Regions from separate parts of the Pseudomonas sp. GW456-12-1-14-TSB6 genome, predicted to be linked through region 2. Evidence: predicted binding sites of a transcription regulator. Region 2 holds the regulator's gene; each other region holds the start of a gene.
What was found. Region 2 encodes sigma-54, which starts transcription at its own class of promoters, with help from an activator protein. Its sites were predicted from a motif close to ANTGGCATNNANNTTGCTNT; they were not measured.
Positions count from the first base shown of each region.

Region 1: AC07Y2_RS10810 (CmpA/NrtA family ABC transporter substrate-binding protein) is a predicted target of sigma-54. The motif match lies at 3,880-3,899, and genes of this name have one in related genera.
Region 3: glnK (P-II family nitrogen regulator) is a predicted target of sigma-54. The motif match lies at 3,966-3,985, and genes of this name have one in related genera.

Region 1 is NZ_JBWKZE010000009.1:109,054-115,002, reverse strand. It holds gene AC07Y2_RS10825 (bifunctional protein-serine/threonine kinase/phosphatase) at 1-296, opposite strand, end outside; gene AC07Y2_RS10820 (nitrate/nitrite transporter) at 304-1,515, opposite strand; gene AC07Y2_RS10815 (ANTAR domain-containing response regulator) at 1,963-2,538, opposite strand; gene AC07Y2_RS10810 (CmpA/NrtA family ABC transporter substrate-binding protein) at 2,554-3,765, opposite strand; gene AC07Y2_RS10805 (quinone-dependent dihydroorotate dehydrogenase) at 3,988-5,007, shown strand; gene rmf (ribosome modulation factor) at 5,147-5,362, opposite strand; gene rlmKL (bifunctional 23S rRNA (guanine(2069)-N(7))-methyltransferase RlmK/23S rRNA (guanine(2445)-N(2))-methyltransferase RlmL) at 5,893-5,949, shown strand, end outside.
Region 2 is NZ_JBWKZE010000005.1:164,369-170,317, forward strand. It holds gene rapZ (RNase adapter RapZ) at 1-664, opposite strand, end outside; gene ptsN (PTS IIA-like nitrogen regulatory protein PtsN) at 667-1,131, opposite strand; gene hpf (ribosome hibernation-promoting factor, HPF/YfiA family) at 1,143-1,451, opposite strand; gene AC07Y2_RS06540 (RNA polymerase factor sigma-54) at 1,525-3,018, opposite strand; gene lptB (LPS export ABC transporter ATP-binding protein) at 3,206-3,931, opposite strand; gene lptA (lipopolysaccharide transport periplasmic protein LptA) at 3,931-4,476, opposite strand; gene lptC (LPS export ABC transporter periplasmic protein LptC) at 4,463-5,035, opposite strand; gene AC07Y2_RS06560 (KdsC family phosphatase) at 5,044-5,568, opposite strand; gene AC07Y2_RS06565 (KpsF/GutQ family sugar-phosphate isomerase) at 5,569-5,949, opposite strand, start outside.
Region 3 is NZ_JBWKZE010000007.1:123,742-129,690, reverse strand. It holds gene xerC (tyrosine recombinase XerC) at 1-229, shown strand, start outside; gene AC07Y2_RS08755 (HAD family hydrolase) at 226-930, shown strand; gene sutA (dormancy-specific transcriptional regulator SutA) at 996-1,322, opposite strand; gene AC07Y2_RS08745 (secondary thiamine-phosphate synthase enzyme YjbQ) at 1,425-1,850, opposite strand; gene AC07Y2_RS08740 (ammonium transporter) at 2,066-3,403, opposite strand; gene glnK (P-II family nitrogen regulator) at 3,441-3,779, opposite strand; gene AC07Y2_RS08730 (accessory factor UbiK family protein) at 4,178-4,438, shown strand; gene AC07Y2_RS08725 (YifB family Mg chelatase-like AAA ATPase) at 4,745-5,949, shown strand, end outside.

The DNA of each region.
Region 1 (5,949 bases), on a different contig from region 2:
GGCTGACCGCCACCATTGGCCTGCAACCAGCGGTTTTGTGCGAGCAGCAGACGATCGAGGGCCTGGGCCACGCTCCAGGTTTCCGGGGTGGCGTAGTAGTCCAGTGCCAGCGCCTGCAAGGTCGAACGCGCGGCCAGCCCGCCATCGGCGCACTGGCTCACGCCGTCGGCGATGGCGAACAGAAACCCTTTGCTGGCCGCCAGCGCCGGAGCCGGCGTGACCAGGCGCAAGGCGTCCTGGTTTTCCGCGCGGGGGCCGGTGGCGCTGGCTTCGGCAAAGCTCAGTTGCAGAGCCATTCGGGCTTCAGACCCGGGCAGCGGTCACGGCCGCCGAACCCCAAGTGGTTCTCCAGCGACGTTTGACCCCGTGCAGGCCAAACCACGCCAGCACGCCAAGGCTGGCGAACAACCACAGCGCCAGTTGATAGCTGCCGGTGCTCTGTTTGATCGCGCCCATGCCTGCCGCCAGGGCAAAGCCGCCGATGCCGCCGGCCATCCCGATCAGCCCGGTCATCACGCCGATTTCGCGCCGAAAGCGCTGAGGCACCAATTGGAACACCGCGCCGTTACCGGCACCGAGACCAAGCATGGTGCAGACGAAAAGTGCCAGCGCCGCGTAGGAACTCGGCAGGTTGAAGCCGACCGCCGCGATGCAGACTACGGCCACTGTGTACATCGCCAGCAGGGTGCGAATCCCGCCGAACCGGTCCGCCAGCGCGCCACCCAGCGGACGCATCAGGCTGCCGCCGAACACGCAGGCGGCGGTGTAGTAACCGGCGGTCACCGGGCTCAGACCGTATTGATCGTTGAAGTAGCCGGGCAGGGCGCTGGCCAGACCGATGAAGCCGCCGAAGGTGACGCTGTAGAAAAACATGAACCACCAGCTGTCGCGATCGCCCAGGGCCTTGAAGTAGTCGGCCATGGATTTGGCTTTTGGTCGCTCCGGCGCGTTTTTCGCCAGCCAGGCAAACAGCACAAGGGTCAGGATCAGCGGAATCAGGGCGAACCCGAACACATTGCTCCAGCCAAACGCCGCCGCCAGCACCGGGGCGATCAGCGCGGCGAACACGGTCCCGGAATTGCCGGCCCCGGCGATGCCCATCGCCTTGCCCTGATGCTCCGGCGGATACCACTGCGAGGCCAGCGGCAGGGCGACGGCGAATGAGGCGCCGGCCATGCCGAGGAACAGGCCGAGCAGCAGAGCCTGTTCGTAACTGTGGATGCCGAGTTTCCAGGCACCGAACAATGCGCAGATCACGATCACCTGGCCGATCAGCCCGGCAGTCTTGGGTGACAGGCGATCGGCAAGCATGCCCATCGCAAAGCGCAGCACCGCGCCGGCCAGAATCGGCGTGGCCACCACGAGGCCGCGCTGTTGAGTGGTCAGGTGCAGGTCGCCAGCAATCTGCACCGCCAGCGGGCCGAGCAGGTACCAGACCATGAAGCTCAGGTCGAAATACAGGAAGGCTGCGAACAGGGTCGGGGTGTGGCCGGATTTCCAGAAGCTTTTATTCATCGCGCACCTCAGCTGTTAAGAATCTCGAGAAGGAGTCACAAGCCAGCAAGTGGAGCGCCGCCACGGCCGCACCACCGGCCCCGGGCTGTGGGGCCAAAACGCAAAAACGCCGCTACCCGGATCGCCGAAAGGGGCGAAAAGGGTGAGCGACGTCTTTGTCGTAGGTGGGGCAACCGCCGTTGGTTACCTGTAGGGATTGCTTAGCGAGATTTGTGCCAAGTCAAAATCAAAAGCCCCTCACCCTAACCCTCTCCCGGAGGGAGAGGGAACTGATCGGGGGATATTCGAGAGATACGCCGACGTGAGCGATCGGCTTTGAATCCATAATCGACTGGGTTTTTCAGGTCGATGTATGACGCAGGACACTGCGGTCGGTTCCCTCTCCCTCCGGGAGAGGGCTAGGGTGAGGGCGCTTTTGATTTTTCGCTGCAAAAGTAGCGCAGAATTTCAGCCAAGCAGCTCGCTCATGGCAATGATCTGCTCCGCCACCTGAATCAGTTTCTGCTGGCGGCTCATGGCCTGGCGGCGCATCAGGGTGTAGGCCTCATCTTCGTTGCAGTCCTTCATTTTCATCAGCAGTCCTTTGGCCAGTTCGATGCGCTTGCGCTCGGCCAGTTGCTGGTCGCGGGCCTGTAGCTGGGCGCGCAAGGCCTGATCGCTTTCGAAGCGGGCCATGGCCACGTCGAGAATCGGCTGCAGGCGTTGTGCGTGAATGCCCTCGACGATGTAGGCACTGACCCCGGACTTGATCGCCTGGCGCATCACGCCGGGGTCATGCTCGTCGGTGAACATCACGATCGGCCGGGGCTGGTCGCGGCTGACCAGCACCACTTGTTCCATCACATCGCGGCTCGGTGACTCGGTATCGATCAGGATCACGTCCGGACGCACCGTTTCGACGCGCGCCGGCAGGTCGATGGTCAGGCCCGACTCGTCGATCACTTCGAAACCGGCCTCGGTCAACGCGGCTTTCAGGCGCCCGACTTTTTTCGCGGTGTCATTGATCAGCAGAATGCGCAGCATGTTCGCGGTCTCCTGTCAGCGGCGGGCAAGAAGTGGCGCGCTGTCGCTCAGCGCGTGGAGCTTGAAGCTCCGGGCGAAGGCGGCCGGGTCGCTGCCGTCCCAGATTTTGCCGTCGATCAACTGGCTGCTGCGCATGTCCTTGCCCCAGGCCGCAACGCCCACAGCAGTCGCTGCGTCGCGATAGATCTCCAGTTGCTGCACCTGACGGGCGACGGCGAGGTAGTCCGGGTCATCGCGCAGCAAACCCCAACGGCGGAACTGAGTCATGAACCACATGCCGTCCGACAGGTACGGCAGGTTCACCGCGCCATCGCCGTGAAAGCGCAGGGCGTGAGGGTCTTGCCAGCGATTGCCGAGGCCATCGTCGTAGTCGCCGAGAAAGCGCGGTTCGATGCAGGAGACCGGGGCGTCGAGGTACTCGGCGGCGCTGAGAAGTTGCGCGGTGCTGCGGCGGTTTTCCGGGCTCTCTTCGATGAAACGGCTGGCCTCGAGGATCGCCATCACCAGCGCGCGCGCGGTGTTGGGGTATTGCTCGACGAAGGCGCGGGTGCAGCCGAGGACTTTTTCCGGGTGATCGGGCCAGATGGTCTGGCTGGTGGCCAGGGTGAAACCGAGATTTTGCTGCACGGCGCTGGCCGCCCACGGCTCGCCAACGCAGAGACCATCGATGCGTCCGGCCTGCAAGTGCGCGACCATTTGCGGCGGCGGCATCACCACGCTGTCGACATCCTGCAACGGATGAATGCCCTGGCTCGCCAGCCAGTAATAAAGCCACATGGCATGGGTGCCGGTCGGGAAGGTCTGGGCGAAGGTCAGTTTTGCGCGGGTTTGGTGCACATGATGGTGCAGCGCTTCAGGACCGGTCACGCCCAGGCCCTGCAAACCGTGGGACAGGTTGAGGCTCTGGCCGTTCTGGTTCAGGCCCATCAGCACCGCCATGTCGGTCGGCGCGACACCGCCGATGCCCAGATGCACCGCGTAGATCAGCCCGTAAAGGCTGTGGGCGGCATCGAGTTCGCCGCTGACCAGATTGTCCCGCAGGTTGGCCCAGGAACTCTGGCGCTTGAGGTTCAGGGTCAGGCCGTAAGGCTGGGCAAAGTCCTGAGTGGCGGCGACCACCAGCGAGGCGCAGTCGCTCAGGGCCATGAAGCCGAGGTTGATCGCGCTTTTTTCCGGGGCATCGCTGCCGTTGACCCAGGCCAGCGGCCCGGCGGAGGTTTGAGTCATGAAAGCTACCCTCAAAAAAAACGTCGTCCCAGGCTTTGCCCGCGCAAAACCGAGAGACGACGCCATTGTCTTTGCCTGCGCGCCACCATTGGCCTGCGGGCTGATGCCGAGGAGGGTGCAAGGCATATGCCATGCGCACCGATTTAACCGTGCGCCTCGCGCGGCGGGGGGATGCCCGGCTATAATCGCCGCCTCTTTTCGCCGCCCGAGTCATAGCCGCCCATGTACACCCTGGCCCGTCAGCTGTTGTTCAAACTTTCCCCGGAAACCTCCCACGATCTGTCGCTGGATCTGATCGGCGCGGGCGGGCGTTTGGGCCTCAACGGCTTGCTGTGCAAGGCTCCGGCGTCGCTGCCGGTGACTGTCATGGGCCTGACGTTCCCGAACCCTGTGGGTCTGGCGGCCGGTCTGGACAAGAACGGCGCGGCCATCGACGGCTTCGCCCAGCTGGGTTTCGGGTTTGTCGAAATCGGCACCGTGACCCCGCGTCCGCAGCCGGGCAACCCGAAACCACGAATTTTCCGCCTGCCGGAAGCCGAGGCGATCATCAACCGCATGGGTTTCAACAACCTCGGTGTGGATAACCTGCTGGCGCGGGTGGCAGCGGCCAAATACAAGGGCGTGCTGGGGATCAACATCGGCAAGAACTTCGACACCCCGGTCGAGCGTGCGGTGGATGACTACCTGATCTGCCTGGACAAGGTCTACGCCCACGCCAGCTACGTCACGGTCAACGTCAGTTCGCCGAACACCCCGGGCCTGCGCAGCCTGCAATTCGGCGACTCGCTCAAGCAATTGCTGGCGGATCTGGCCACGCGCCGCGCCGAACTGGCCCTGCGCCATGGCAAACATGTACCGCTGGCGATCAAGATCGCGCCGGACATGACCGACGAAGAAACCGCGCAAGTCGCCCAGGCATTGATCGAAACCGGGATGGACGCGGTGATTGCCACCAACACCACCCTCAGCCGCGTGGGCGTCGAGGGCATGGAGCACGGTGACGAGGCGGGCGGTCTGTCCGGCGCGCCGGTTCGCGAGAAGAGCACCCACACCGTGAAAGTGCTGGCGTCCGAGCTGGGCGGCAAGCTGCCGATCATTGCGGCTGGCGGCATCACCGAAGGCAAGCATGCGGCCGAGAAGATCGCGGCTGGCGCGAGCCTGGTGCAGATCTACTCCGGCTTCATCTATAAGGGCCCGGCGCTGATCCGCGAATCCGTGGACGCGATCGCCGCCAAGCGCTGATTGGCCGGCATAAAAAGGCAGGCATAAAAAAGGGCTCCTCGAAGGAGCCCCTGGGCCGTAGCCCGCCGTCCGGGAAGGACGTGCATGGTGATCAGGTCGTTACGAAATCAGATTGTCGTGTCGCAATAAGTGCCCTGTGTCAGCCGACGGCGTGAAGTTCGTTGAGTCTGTGGATTCCCGCAGTGCCGGTCATACCGTCCCAGTTGTCGCCGCGTCCTTCTCGCCAGCCGTTGATCCAGGCTTGACGTACCGACGGTAGAGTAAATGGGCAAAGCTCACGGGATTTGCCACCAACGCCATATTGATATCCGCGCAAAAATGCTCTTTCCAACGGATCACGCTTAAGTCTTCTCATAGGGTGTTTCCCTCACTTGTTGACTGTTTTTGTCGCGTCGACCTCAACTGAGGTCTGGCAGAAAAACTCTGCCGTTGGCGGCTCGCTGCCGGCGTGGCGAGCCAAGGTGTTGACGCCGTTGCGACGTCAACCTGTGTCCAGTTCTAACCAATGAGTCACATCGATGGAATGACCGTTTTGTCATAAGGACGTAACGAAAAAGATGCTATGGCCATAAGTAACCGCGTATTTATCCAGCGTTTGTTGGCCAAACCCCGGTATGATCGGCCCCGCGCTGGATGATGAGGTTAATCCTTTAGTGAGAATGACCCACGTTTGCGCTGGGGTACTATTCGACGAAGGGTTGCTTTGAGTCATTTTGTTGCTTCAACTTTTTTATCTGTCCCGGCATCTAAGCTCTTTTAACCCGAGCAGCGGGGATGGAACGGCACACCTTCGTGCCACGCGGGCGCTCTTGTAGAAAAGCGCCTGATTGAAAACCGGACCGGCAATGCGTTGCCGGTTCATCAGCCAAAGGCTCTGGAAAAACCATGTCCGACCGTTTCGAACTCTTCCTCACTTGCCCCAAAGGCCTTGAAGGCCTGCTC
Region 2 (5,949 bases):
CCTCGACCTCCGGCTGCGCCGCCAGATACTCGGCGACCGGCTGATCGAGACCGGATTGCGCGCGCAGTTCCGGTTTCCAGTACGGGTTCGGCAGGCAGCGTACATCGAACACCAGATCCGCATCCACCGGCATGCCGCGTTTGAAACCGAAAGACTCCACCAGAAACGCGGTACCCGGCTCCGGCTGGTTCAACAGGCGCAGCTTGATGGTGTCGCGCAGTTGGTAGAGGTTCAGATTGGTGGTATTGACCTTCAGATCGGCCAGATCGGCAATCGGGCCCAGCAGGGCGGTTTCGTCGTCGATGGCTTCGGCCAGCGAGCGGTTGGCGTTGCTGAGCGGGTGACGACGACGAGTTTCCGAAAAGCGTTTGAGCAACGTTTCGTCATCGGCGTCGAGGTACAGGACATCGCACTGGATATGCCGGCTGCGCACTTCCTCGAGCAACTCTGGAAAACGTGACAGATGACTCGGCAGGTTGCGGGCGTCGATCGAGACGGCCACCAGCGGCTGGAGCATTTCGGTATGAACCAGCGCACGTTCGGCCAGATCCGGCAGAAGACCTGCCGGCAGGTTATCGATGCAGTAGTAACCGTTGTCCTCAAGGACATCCAGGGCGGTACTTTTACCCGAGCCGGAACGGCCACTGACAATGATCAAGCGCATGGTTACGGCCTGTTCTGTTCTTCCAGTACAACCTGGTACAAGGCTTCGTTGCTAGGCGCGCTACGCAGTCTGTCGCGCACGTCCTTGCGGTCGAGCATGCTGGCGATCTGGCGTAACAGCTCCAGGTGCGCATCGGTGGCGGCTTCCGGCACCAGCAGGACGAAGAGCAGGTCCACGGGCGCGCCGTCGATAGCGTCGAAATCGATAGGGGCATCAAGGTGCATCAGCGCACTGATCGGCGCTTCGCAGCCCTTGAGGCGGCAGTGGGGAATGGCGATGCCGTTGCCAAAACCGGTGGAGCCCAGTTTTTCACGGGCAATCAATGCCTCGAATACATCTTGCATCTCCAGATCCGGAACTTCCCGGGCGATCAGGTTGGCAATTTGTTCCAGGGCTTTCTTTTTACTGCCGCCCGGCACGTTCACCAGGGAACGGCCGGGGGTCAGGATACTTTCAAGTCGGATCATGGGGGTGGGGGTTATCGACCGGTAGCGCCCTGAAGCAGGCTCTGGGTCTTTTCCTTATGCTTTTTGAGTTGTTTATCAAGCTTGTCGGTCAGCGCGTCGATCGCAGCGTACATATCGGTATGTTCCGCGTTTGCGACGACCTCATTGCCGGGAATATGCAGCGTGGCTTCGATTTTCTGCTTCAGTTTTTCGACGCACATCGTGACTTGCACGTTGGTGATCTTGTCGAAATGCCCTTCGAGCTTCTTGAGCTTGAGCTCGATGTACTCGCGCAGAGGCTGGGTAACTTCCAGTTGGTGTCCACTGATGTTGACTTGCATACAGCTTCTCCTTCGTTGCCAGTGCATAAAGCGGCAGGCCGAAGAGCCTGCCACTGGAACGCTGTAACGTGGCTTACATCAACCGCTTGCGTTCGCTCGAAGGCGCGATCCCGAGGGATTCGCGGTACTTGGCGACCGTGCGGCGAGCCACCTGAATGCCTTGTGCCTCCAGTAAACCAGCGATCTTGCTGTCACTCAACGGCTTTTTCTGATTTTCCGCGGCAACCAGTTTCTTGATGATCGCGCGGATCGCCGTGGACGAGCATTCACCGCCCTCGGAGGTGCTCACATGGCTGGAGAAAAAGTATTTCAGCTCATATATGCCCCGTGGGGTATGCATGAATTTTTGCGTGGTTACGCGGGAAATCGTCGACTCGTGCATGCCAACCGCTTCTGCAATGTCGTGCAGGACCAGCGGCTTCATGGCTTCGTCGCCGTACTCCAGAAAACCGCGCTGATGCTCGACGATCTGGGTGGCCACTTTCATCAGGGTTTCGTTGCGGCTTTGCAGGCTCTTGATGAACCAGCGGGCTTCCTGCAACTGATTGCGCATGAAGGTGTTGTCGGCGCTGGTGTCGGCGCGGCGCACGAAACCGGCGTACTGGGCGTTGACCCGCAGGCGCGGCACCGACTCCTGGTTCAGCTCGACCAGCCAGCGCTCGTTGTCCTTGCGCACGATGACGTCAGGCACCACGTATTCGGCTTCAGTGGATTCGATCTGCGAACCGGGGCGCGGGTTGAGGCTCTGCACCAGTTCGATGACCTGACGCAGCTCGTCTTCCTTGAGCTTCATGCGGCGCATCAACTGGCTGTAGTCGCGGCTGCCGAGCAAGTCGATGTAATCGGTGACCAGGCGCTTGGCTTCGGCCAGCCAAGGGGTCTTGGCCGACAGCTGGCGCAATTGCAGCAGCAGGCATTCGCCCAGGTTGCGTGCGCCGATGCCGGCCGGTTCGAATTGCTGGATGCGGTGCAGGACGGCTTCGATCTCGTCCAGTTCGATGTCGAGTTCCGGATCAAAGGCGTCGAGAATTTCTTCGAGGGTTTCGTCCAGGTAGCCCTGATTGTTGATGCAATCGATCAGGGTGACAGCGATCAGGCGATCGGTGTCGGACATCGGTGCCAGGTTCAACTGCCACAGCAGGTGGCTTTGCAGGCTCTCGCCGGCGGAGGTGCGGGTGGTGAAGTCCCACTCGTCATCGTCGCTGCTCGGCAGGCTGCTGGCGCTGGTCTGGTAGACGTCTTCCCAGGCGGTGTCGACGGGCAGTTCGTTGGGGATTCGCTCGTTCCATTCGCCGTCTTCGAGGTTATCGACTGTCGGCGCGGTCTCCTGATAGGAGGGTTCCTGGATCTCGGTGTTGGGCTTCTGTTCGGCGTTGTCGGCCATGGGATCGGAGTTGTCGAAGTCGTCGCCGTCTTCCTGGCGTTCGAGCATCGGATTGGATTCCAGAGCCTCCTGGATTTCCTGTTGCAGATCCAGGGTCGACAATTGGAGCAGGCGTATGGCCTGTTGCAGCTGCGGTGTCATCGTCAGCTGCTGGCCCATTCTCAAGACTAGCGATGGTTTCATGGCAGGGGCTTAACACCTTATTCGCCGGCGCTATGCGCCATCCACTACAGGGCGCCGGAGCGCCAAACTTAAGCAAATTATATGCCTGAAACTGTCGTGTTTGCCTAGAGCGCTGTAACAATAAAAGCGTATAAAAAAGGCGCTTCAACGTTACAGCACCCGGACGGCTGGTCGGATGCTGTCGCGCTTACAGGCGGAACTCGTGACCCAGATAGACTTCCTTCACCAGATCGTTGGCGAGGATGGTCGCGGAGTCGCCCTCGGCGATCAACTGGCCGTCATTGACGATGTAGGCGGTTTCGCAGATATCCAGCGTCTCACGGACGTTGTGGTCGGTGATCAATACACCGATACCCTTGGCCTTGAGGTGGTGGATGATCTGCTTGATGTCGCCGACCGAGATCGGGTCGACACCGGCGAACGGTTCGTCGAGCAGGATGAACTTTGGTGCCGTGGCCAGTGCGCGGGCGATTTCCACGCGACGGCGCTCACCACCGGACAGGCTCATGCCGAGGTTGTCGCGGATGTGGCTGATATGGAATTCCTGCAGCAGGCTTTCCAACTCCTTGCGACGACCGGCCTTGTCGAGCTCCTGACGGGTCTCAAGGATGGCCATGATGTTGTCGGCTACCGACAGTTTGCGGAAGATCGACGCTTCTTGCGGCAGATAGCCGATACCGGCCTTGGCGCGACCGTGCATCGGCTGATGGCTGACGTCCAGATCGTCGATCAATACGCGACCCTGATCGGCCTGGACCAGGCCGACGATCATGTAGAAGCAGGTGGTCTTGCCGGCGCCGTTCGGGCCGAGCAGGCCGACGATCTGACCGCTGTCGATCGACAGGCTGACGTCGCGCACGACCTGGCGGCTTTTATAGGCCTTGGCCAGGTGCTGAGCTTTCAGAGTTGCCATTACTGGGTTTTCTCGTCGGTTTTCTTCTTCGGCTGGATCACCATGTCGATGCGCGGACGCGCTTCGGTGACCTTGCTGCCAGTGGCTCGACCGGCGCTGGCCAGTTTCTTCACCGTGTCATAGACGATTTTCTCGCCCTGAGTGGTGTTGTTGTCCTTGTCGACGACTTTCGCCTTGTCGATCAGCACAACGCGGTTTTGCGCGGCGTGGTACTGAATGGTCACGCCCCAGCCCTGTACAGGCTTGGTGTCGCCCGCCGTCTGCAACTGCTCGAAGTAGGCAAGGTTGCCCACCGAGGTCACGACGTCGATATCGCCGGTCTGGGTGCGGGTGATGGTCACGGTGTTGCCTTTGACGATCATCGAACCCTGAGTGATGATTACGTCACCTTTATAGGTAGCAACGCCGTTCTTGTCGTCCAGCTGGGCATCGTCGGCCTGAATACGGATTGGCTGCTCTTGATCGTTCGGCAGAGCCCAGGCGCTCACGCTTCCCAGTGCTGCGCCCAGACTGAGCAAAATAGGGAGGGTTTTAACGAGCCTCATACTGTCCTCTTACGTTCGATAGCAGGTGTATCCTGCTTTCCTTCAAATACGCTTTCATTCCTACGCCAGTCGATACACCGCCAGCGCCGTCGATTCTAACGGGTTGCTGGGTCTGCGCATATTGCTGCTGCGGGAACACCGTCATGCGAGTGGAGGTGATCAGGGTGTCGCGGTTCTTTTCGTCGGTGCGCTTGACGCGTACCGAGTCGATCAGCTCGACCTCGGTGCCACCGGAGTTCACTTCACCGCGTTCGCTGGTCACGTGCCACGGGAAGTCGGTGCCACGGAACATGTTCAGATCGGGCTTGGTGACCAGTGTAATGTCGGTTGCCTTGACGTGCTCGGCCTTGTCGGACGTCATTTCGTACTGCACTTTGCCGTCTTCGAGGTACTGGATCGTGTGCGTATTGGTCGCGTACCAGTCGATCGGGCTTTCCTCTGCCGAAACCGGCGGTTTGTCGAGGAAGCGTTCCGGGCTGATGTTCCAGTAGCCGACCGCACCGAAAATCGCCGCGATGCAACCGAACAGCAGGATGTTGCGAAACTTTTTGCTAAACATGGTTGGACTCACAGATACGCATTGTTGGCGGCGTCGAGGCTGCCTTGGGCGCGCAGGATCAGTTCGCAGAATTCGCGGGCGGCACCTTCGCCGCCACGGGCGTGGGTGACGCCGTGAGCGTGTTCGCGCACGAAGGCTGCTGCGTTGGCCACGGCCATGCCCAGCCCCACGCGACGGATCACCGGCAGGTCGGGCAGGTCGTCACCGAGATAGGCGACTTGTTCATAGCTTAGGCCCAGTTGCTCCAGAAGACCGTCGAGAACGACCAGTTTGTCTTCGCGACCCTGAAACAGGTGCGGGATCCCCAGGTTCTTCGCCCGACGCTCGACCACCGGAGTCTTGCGACCGCTGATGATGGCGGTCTGTACGCCGGCGTTCATCAGCATCTTGATGCCCTGGCCATCGAGCGTGTTGAAGGTCTTGAATTCACTTCCGTCTTCAAGGAAGTACAGGCGCCCGTCGGTGAGGACGCCGTCGACGTCGAAAACCGCCAGTTTGATGGCCTTGCCGCGTTGCAGCAGATCGGTGCTCATTTACATCACTCCTGCGCGCAGCAGATCGGAGAGGTTGAAGGCGCCGATCGGGCGATCCTCTTCATCTACGACAACCAGCGCGTTGATTCGGTGGTCTTCCATGATTTTCAGGGCTTCGGCGGCGAGCATCTCGGCGCGGGCGGTCTTGCCGTGCACGGTCATCACCTGGTCGATGGTGGCGCTGTGGATATCGATGCTGCGATCCAGGGTGCGACGAAGGTCGCCGTCAGTGAAGATCCCGGCCAGTTTGCCGTCCGCTTCAAGAATGACGGTCATGCCCAGACCCTTGCGAGTCATTTCCATCAGCGCGTCCTTGAGCAGGGTGCCGCGCTGTACCTGTGGCAGTTCCTGACCGGCGTGCATGACATTTTCCACTTTCAG
Region 3 (5,949 bases), on a different contig from region 2:
GGCCGGCGAGCGCGAACTGGGGCAGAACCTGCACCCGCACATGCTGCGGCACTCCTTCGCCAGCCATTTGCTCGAGTCCTCTCAGGATCTGCGCGCGGTGCAGGAATTGCTCGGCCACTCGGACATCAAGACCACCCAGATCTATACCCACCTGGACTTCCAGCACCTGGCGGCGGTCTACGACAGCGCCCATCCACGGGCCAAACGCATGAAAGGCGACGATTCATGAGCATCCAGTTGATCACCTTCGATCTCGACGACACCCTGTGGGACACCGCCCCGGTGATCGTCAGCGCCGAAGCGGTTTTGCGCGAATGGCTGAGCGAACATGCGCCGAATCTGGGCGCGGTGCCGGTGGAGCATCTGTGGTCGATCCGCGAACGGGTGCTGGCCAACGAGCCGGGACTCAAGCACCGCATCAGCGCGCTGCGCCGGCGAGTGCTGTTCCATGCGCTGGAGGAAGCCGGATACGCCCACAGCGAAGCGTCGGATCTGGCAGACAAGAGTTTTGAAGTGTTTCTGCATGCGCGGCATCAGATCGAGGTGTTCCCGGAGGTCGAGCCGATCCTGGAAACCCTCGCCAAACACTACGCTCTCGGGGTGGTCACCAACGGCAACGCCGATGTCCGTCGTCTCGGACTGGCGGACTACTTCAAGTTTGCGCTGTGCGCCGAAGACATCGGCATCGCCAAGCCGGATGCGCGCCTGTTCCATGAAGCGTTGCAGCGCGGTGGCGTGAGCGCCGAAGCCGCCGTGCATATCGGCGATCACCCGGGGGACGACATCGCCGGGGCGCAGCAGGCCGGTCTGCGAGCGATCTGGTTCAACCCCGCCGGCAAGGTCTGGGAAGCGGAGCGCCTGCCGGATGCCGAGATTCGCAGCCTGAACGATCTGCCCGCGGTGCTCGCCCGCTGGAACAGCCGCGGCTGATTTTCTTTCGCCCATGAAAAAGCCCGCAGCGACGGCGGGCTTTTTCAGCAAGCAAGCGCCACGCCTCAGATAGGGCGGCTGCCGTACTTGTTGTCCGGCTTCTTGGGCGGATCGGCGACCACGTTGGCCTCCACTTCCTGCACCTTGCCGCCGCGCGCAAGGAACTCTTCCATGGCCTTGGCCAGGGCATCGCGCTCCTTGTTCTTGGCTTCGATGCTCGGCAACTCGTCGACCGACACCGCCGCCTTGGCCTTGCCTTTGGCAGCCGGGACCGGCGTATCGTCACCGCCATCGTCTTCAGCAGCGTCTTCCGCTGCTGCTTCCAGACCGTCTTCGGCCTCGTCTTCGTCGCCTACTTCGAGGTCGTCGTTTTCCAGATCATCGTCGCTCATGTTCTACCTCATGACTTGCGAAAAGCAGATTAGTTATAGACCAGCTTTGGCGACTGTCGAAAGTCGCCGGAAAAAAATCAGTAACCATTGGTGACCAACGGTTTATGCCCCTTCACCGTGCAAGGTGGCGAGGACTTTACGGGCACCGCCATGATCACGGTGCTCGCCCAGGTAAACGCCTTGCCAAGTGCCCAGTGCCAGTCGACCCGCCGTTACCGGCAAACTGATCTGACAGCCCAGCACGCTGGCCTTGAAGTGCGCCGGGAGGTCGTCCAGGCCTTCGTCGTTATGCTCATAGCCGTCTGTTCCTTGTGGGATCAGACGATTGAAAAATCGTTCGAAGTCGCGACGTACCGCCGGATCGGCGTTCTCGTTGATGGTCAACGACGCCGAGGTATGCTGCAGCCACAAATGCAACAGACCGACCCGGCATGCCTTGAGTTCGGGCAGACCGGCGAGCAACTCGTCCGTCACCAGATGAAAGCCCCGGGGCCGTGCCCGCAGGGTTATCAGAGTCTGTTGCCACATACAGTTCTCCGCACGTTCGGGGCGCATTCTAGCGCGCTCTGGAAAAAAACAAAGGCCCTAATATTCCTTCAATGATGTAAGCCTTTGGCCGCAGAAAAACACTCGTCGTAAACACGACCAAAGCAGTACGAAAAATCCTTTCAGCTGTATCAGGGAAGACAAATTCCAGATAAAAAAATGCCCGGCAAGCCGGGCAAGTTTTTTGCGGCGCGTGCTTACAGGTTGTAGCCGCGCTCGTTGTGTTGTGCCAGATCCAGGCCGACCGATTCTTCTTCCTCGGTTACGCGCAGACCCATCACGGCATCCAGCACCTTGAGGATGATGAAGGTGACGATCGCGGTGTAGATCACGGTGAAGCCGACGCCTTTGCACTGAATCCAGACTTGTGCGGCGATGTCGGTAACGGTGCCGAAGCCACCCAGCGACGGTGCAGCGAACACACCGGTCAGGATCGCGCCGAGGATACCGCCAATACCGTGCACGCCGAAGGCGTCCAGGGAGTCGTCATAACCGAGTTTGCGTTTCAGGGTGGTGGCGCAGAAGAAGCACACCACGCCTGCTGCCAGACCGATCACCAGTGCGCCCATCGGGCCCACGGTGCCAGCGGCCGGAGTGATCGCGACCAGACCTGCAACGACGCCGGATGCGATACCCAGTGCGCTTGGTTTGCCGTGAGTGATCCACTCGGCGAACATCCAGCCCAATGCAGCAGCGGCGGTCGCGATCTGGGTCACCAGCATCGCCATGCCGGCAGTGCCGTTGGCGGCCGCAGCGGAGCCGGCGTTGAAGCCGAACCAGCCGACCCACAGCATCGCCGCGCCCATCAGGGTGTAACCCAGATTGTGTGGCGCCATCGGGGTGGTCGGGAAACCTTTGCGTTTACCCAGTACCAGGCAGGCAATCAGACCGGCCACACCGGCGTTGATGTGCACCACGGTGCCGCCGGCGAAGTCGAGCACGCCCCAGTCCCACATCAGGCCGCCGTTGCCGGACCAGACCATGTGCGCGATCGGTGCGTAGACCAGGGTGAACCAGATGCCCATGAAGATCAGCATCGCGGAGAACTTCATCCGCTCGGCGAACGCACCGACGATCAGCGCCGGAGTGATGATCGCGAAGGTCATCTGGAAGGTGATGAAGACCGCCTCGGGGAACAGCGCCGCCGGGCCGGTCAGGCTCGCTGGGGTGACGCCGGCCAGGAACGCCTTGCCGAAACCGCCCACGAACGAATTGAAGTTGACGACGCCCTGCTCCATGCCGGTGGTGTCGAACGCGATGCTGTAGCCATAAATGACCCACAGGACGCTGATCAGACCGGTAATGGCGAAGCACTGCATCATCACGGAAAGAATGTTTTTCGACCGGACCATGCCGCCGTAGAACAGCGCGAGGCCGGGAATGGTCATGAACAGCACGAGGGCTGTGGAAGTAAGCATCCAGGCAGTGTCGCCGGAATTCAGGACTGGGGCTGCCACTTCGTCTGCCGCCATGGCCAGGCCGGGCATTACGATAGACAACAGGGCTCCTAGCCCTGCGAATTTACGCAGAGTCATATTGTTTTCTCCTGGGGCGTTGGGTTTGTGGCGGCGTTTAGATCGCGTCGGTATCGGTTTCGCCGGTACGGATGCGGATCGCCTGTTCCAGATTGACCACGAAGATCTTGCCGTCACCGATCTTGCCGGTGTTGGCAGCCTTGGTTATCGCCTCGATAACCCGATCCAGATCCTTGTCGTCGATGGCAACGTCGATTTTCACCTTGGGCAGAAAATCGACCACATACTCCGCGCCGCGATACAGCTCGGTGTGACCCTTCTGCCGACCGAAGCCTTTGACTTCAGTAACGGTAATGCCCTGCACGCCGATTTCGGACAGCGACTCGCGCACGTCGTCCAACTTGAACGGCTTGATGATGGCAGTGACTAGCTTCATGAAACTCTCTCCCGAATTGGTGGACTTGCCCCAGGAAAACAAACCCGACTCAAGTCTAAGCGCAGTGCCTGGCTTTGTAACGCTTCGTTGTCGACGCCAGCTAACCGCTCCAGACGAAACTCCCCGCTCCGTCTGCCGCACTGCATTCGTCACAGCGACTGCATCAGTGCATGGGTCGAGGGTGACTAAGCAGAAAGCTTGCCATCTCGCCAAAAACCACTGATTTCAATCCCTTGGCCGCTGCCACAGATGCCATCACCCAAATGGCACTCCGGATACGCACAACAACGGTGCGTGGCCGTGCATCCCGTTGCGCGAAAAGCGTGCATCCGTGCCTGCGCCAATGACTATAGACACTGCGTGATACACTGCCGGCCATTGTTTCCAGGACATATCCCATGCTCGCGCCCAAAGACTTCCTCGACGCCCTGAGCGGCACCGCCTCCCGCCTGTTCAGCGGCGACACGCCGTTGCCAAAAGCCGAAATCGAAAGCCAGTTCAAGATGCTGCTGCAAAGTGCCTTCAGCAAACTGGACCTGGTGAGCCGCGAAGAGTTTGACAGTCAGATGGTGGTGCTGGCGCGTACTCGCGCCCGGCTCGAGAGCCTTGAGGCGAAGGTGGCTGAGCTGGAAGCGAAGCTGACGCCGCCGGCTGAGTGAGTCCTCATCCCAGCCCGCAACTGGTTGGCGGAATTTCGTTGATGCTTGTGCCAGCGATCAAACCTGCATAACCTGAGCAAACGTGAGTGTGTCCACTAAGGACGCGCAGGCCTTGGCCTCACCGAAGCCTGCAACTGAAAACCGTCTCCTCAAGGCGGTTTTTTTTCGCCTCGAGATATGTGCGGCTGTCGACCGCAACATCCAGTGAAGGTTTGCCCAGGCAACCGTCCCTCCAACACTCCCCTCCCCGACTACCCTTCAAAAACCCGCAGGAAGCGGCCCCTCGATTCAACTCAAGGAACGACCATGTCCCTCGCCATCGTCCATAGCCGCGCCCAGATTGGCGTGGATGCCCCCGCCGTCACCGTCGAAGTCCACCTGGCCAACGGCCTGCCCTCGCTGACCATGGTCGGCCTGCCTGAAGCGGCGGTGAAAGAGAGCAAGGATCGGGTGCGCAGTGCGATCATCAATTCCGGGCTGCAGTTTCCGGCGCGGCGGATCACTCTGAATCTGGCACCGGCGGATCTGCCCAAGGATGGCGGGCGGTTCGATCTGGCGATTGCGCTGGGGATTCTGTCGGCGAGCGTGCAGGTGCCGACCTTGACGCTGGATGACGTGGAGTGCCTTGGCGAACTGGCGTTGTCCGGCGCCGTGCGGGCGGTGCGCGGGGTGTTGCCGGCGGCACTGGCAGCGCGCAAGGCCGGGCGGACGCTGGTGGTGCCGCGGGCGAATGCCGAAGAGGCGTGTCTGGCGTCGGGACTGAGGGTGATTGCGGTGGATCATCTGCTGGAGGCTGTGGCGCATTTCAACGGGCATACGCCAGTCGAGCCTTATGTCTCGGACGGGCTGATCCATGCTGCCAAACCTTATCCCGACCTGAATGAAGTACAGGGCCAACTGGCGGCCAAACGGGCGCTGCTGATTGCCGCTGCCGGCGCCCACAACCTGCTGTTCAGCGGGCCACCGGGGACGGGCAAGACATTGCTGGCCAGTCGTTTGCCAGGGCTGCTGCCACCGCTGACCGAGAGTGAAGCGCTGGAAGTGGCGGCGATTCAATCCGTCGCCAGTGGCGCGCCGCTGACTCACTGGCCGCAACGCCCGTTCCGCCAACCGCATCACTCGGCTTCCGGGCCGGCATTGGTCGGTGGCAGTTCAAAACCTCAGCCCGGCGAAATCACCCTCGCCCATCACGGCGTGCTGTTTCTCGATGAGCTGCCCGAGTTTGATCGCAAGGTGCTGGAGGTGCTGCGCGAACCGCTGGAATCCGGCTGCATCGTGATCGCAAGGGCCAAGGAACGGGTGCGGTTTCCCGCGAGATTCCAATTGGTGGCGGCGATGAATCCCTGCCCCTGTGGATATCTCGGCGAACCGAGCGGCAAATGCTCATGCACACCGGACATGGTGCAGCGCTATCGCAACAAACTGTCGGGGCCGTTGCTGGACCGGATCGATTTGCACCTGACGGTGGCGCGGGAGGCGACAGCGTTGAACCCGGCGGTGAAACCGGGAGA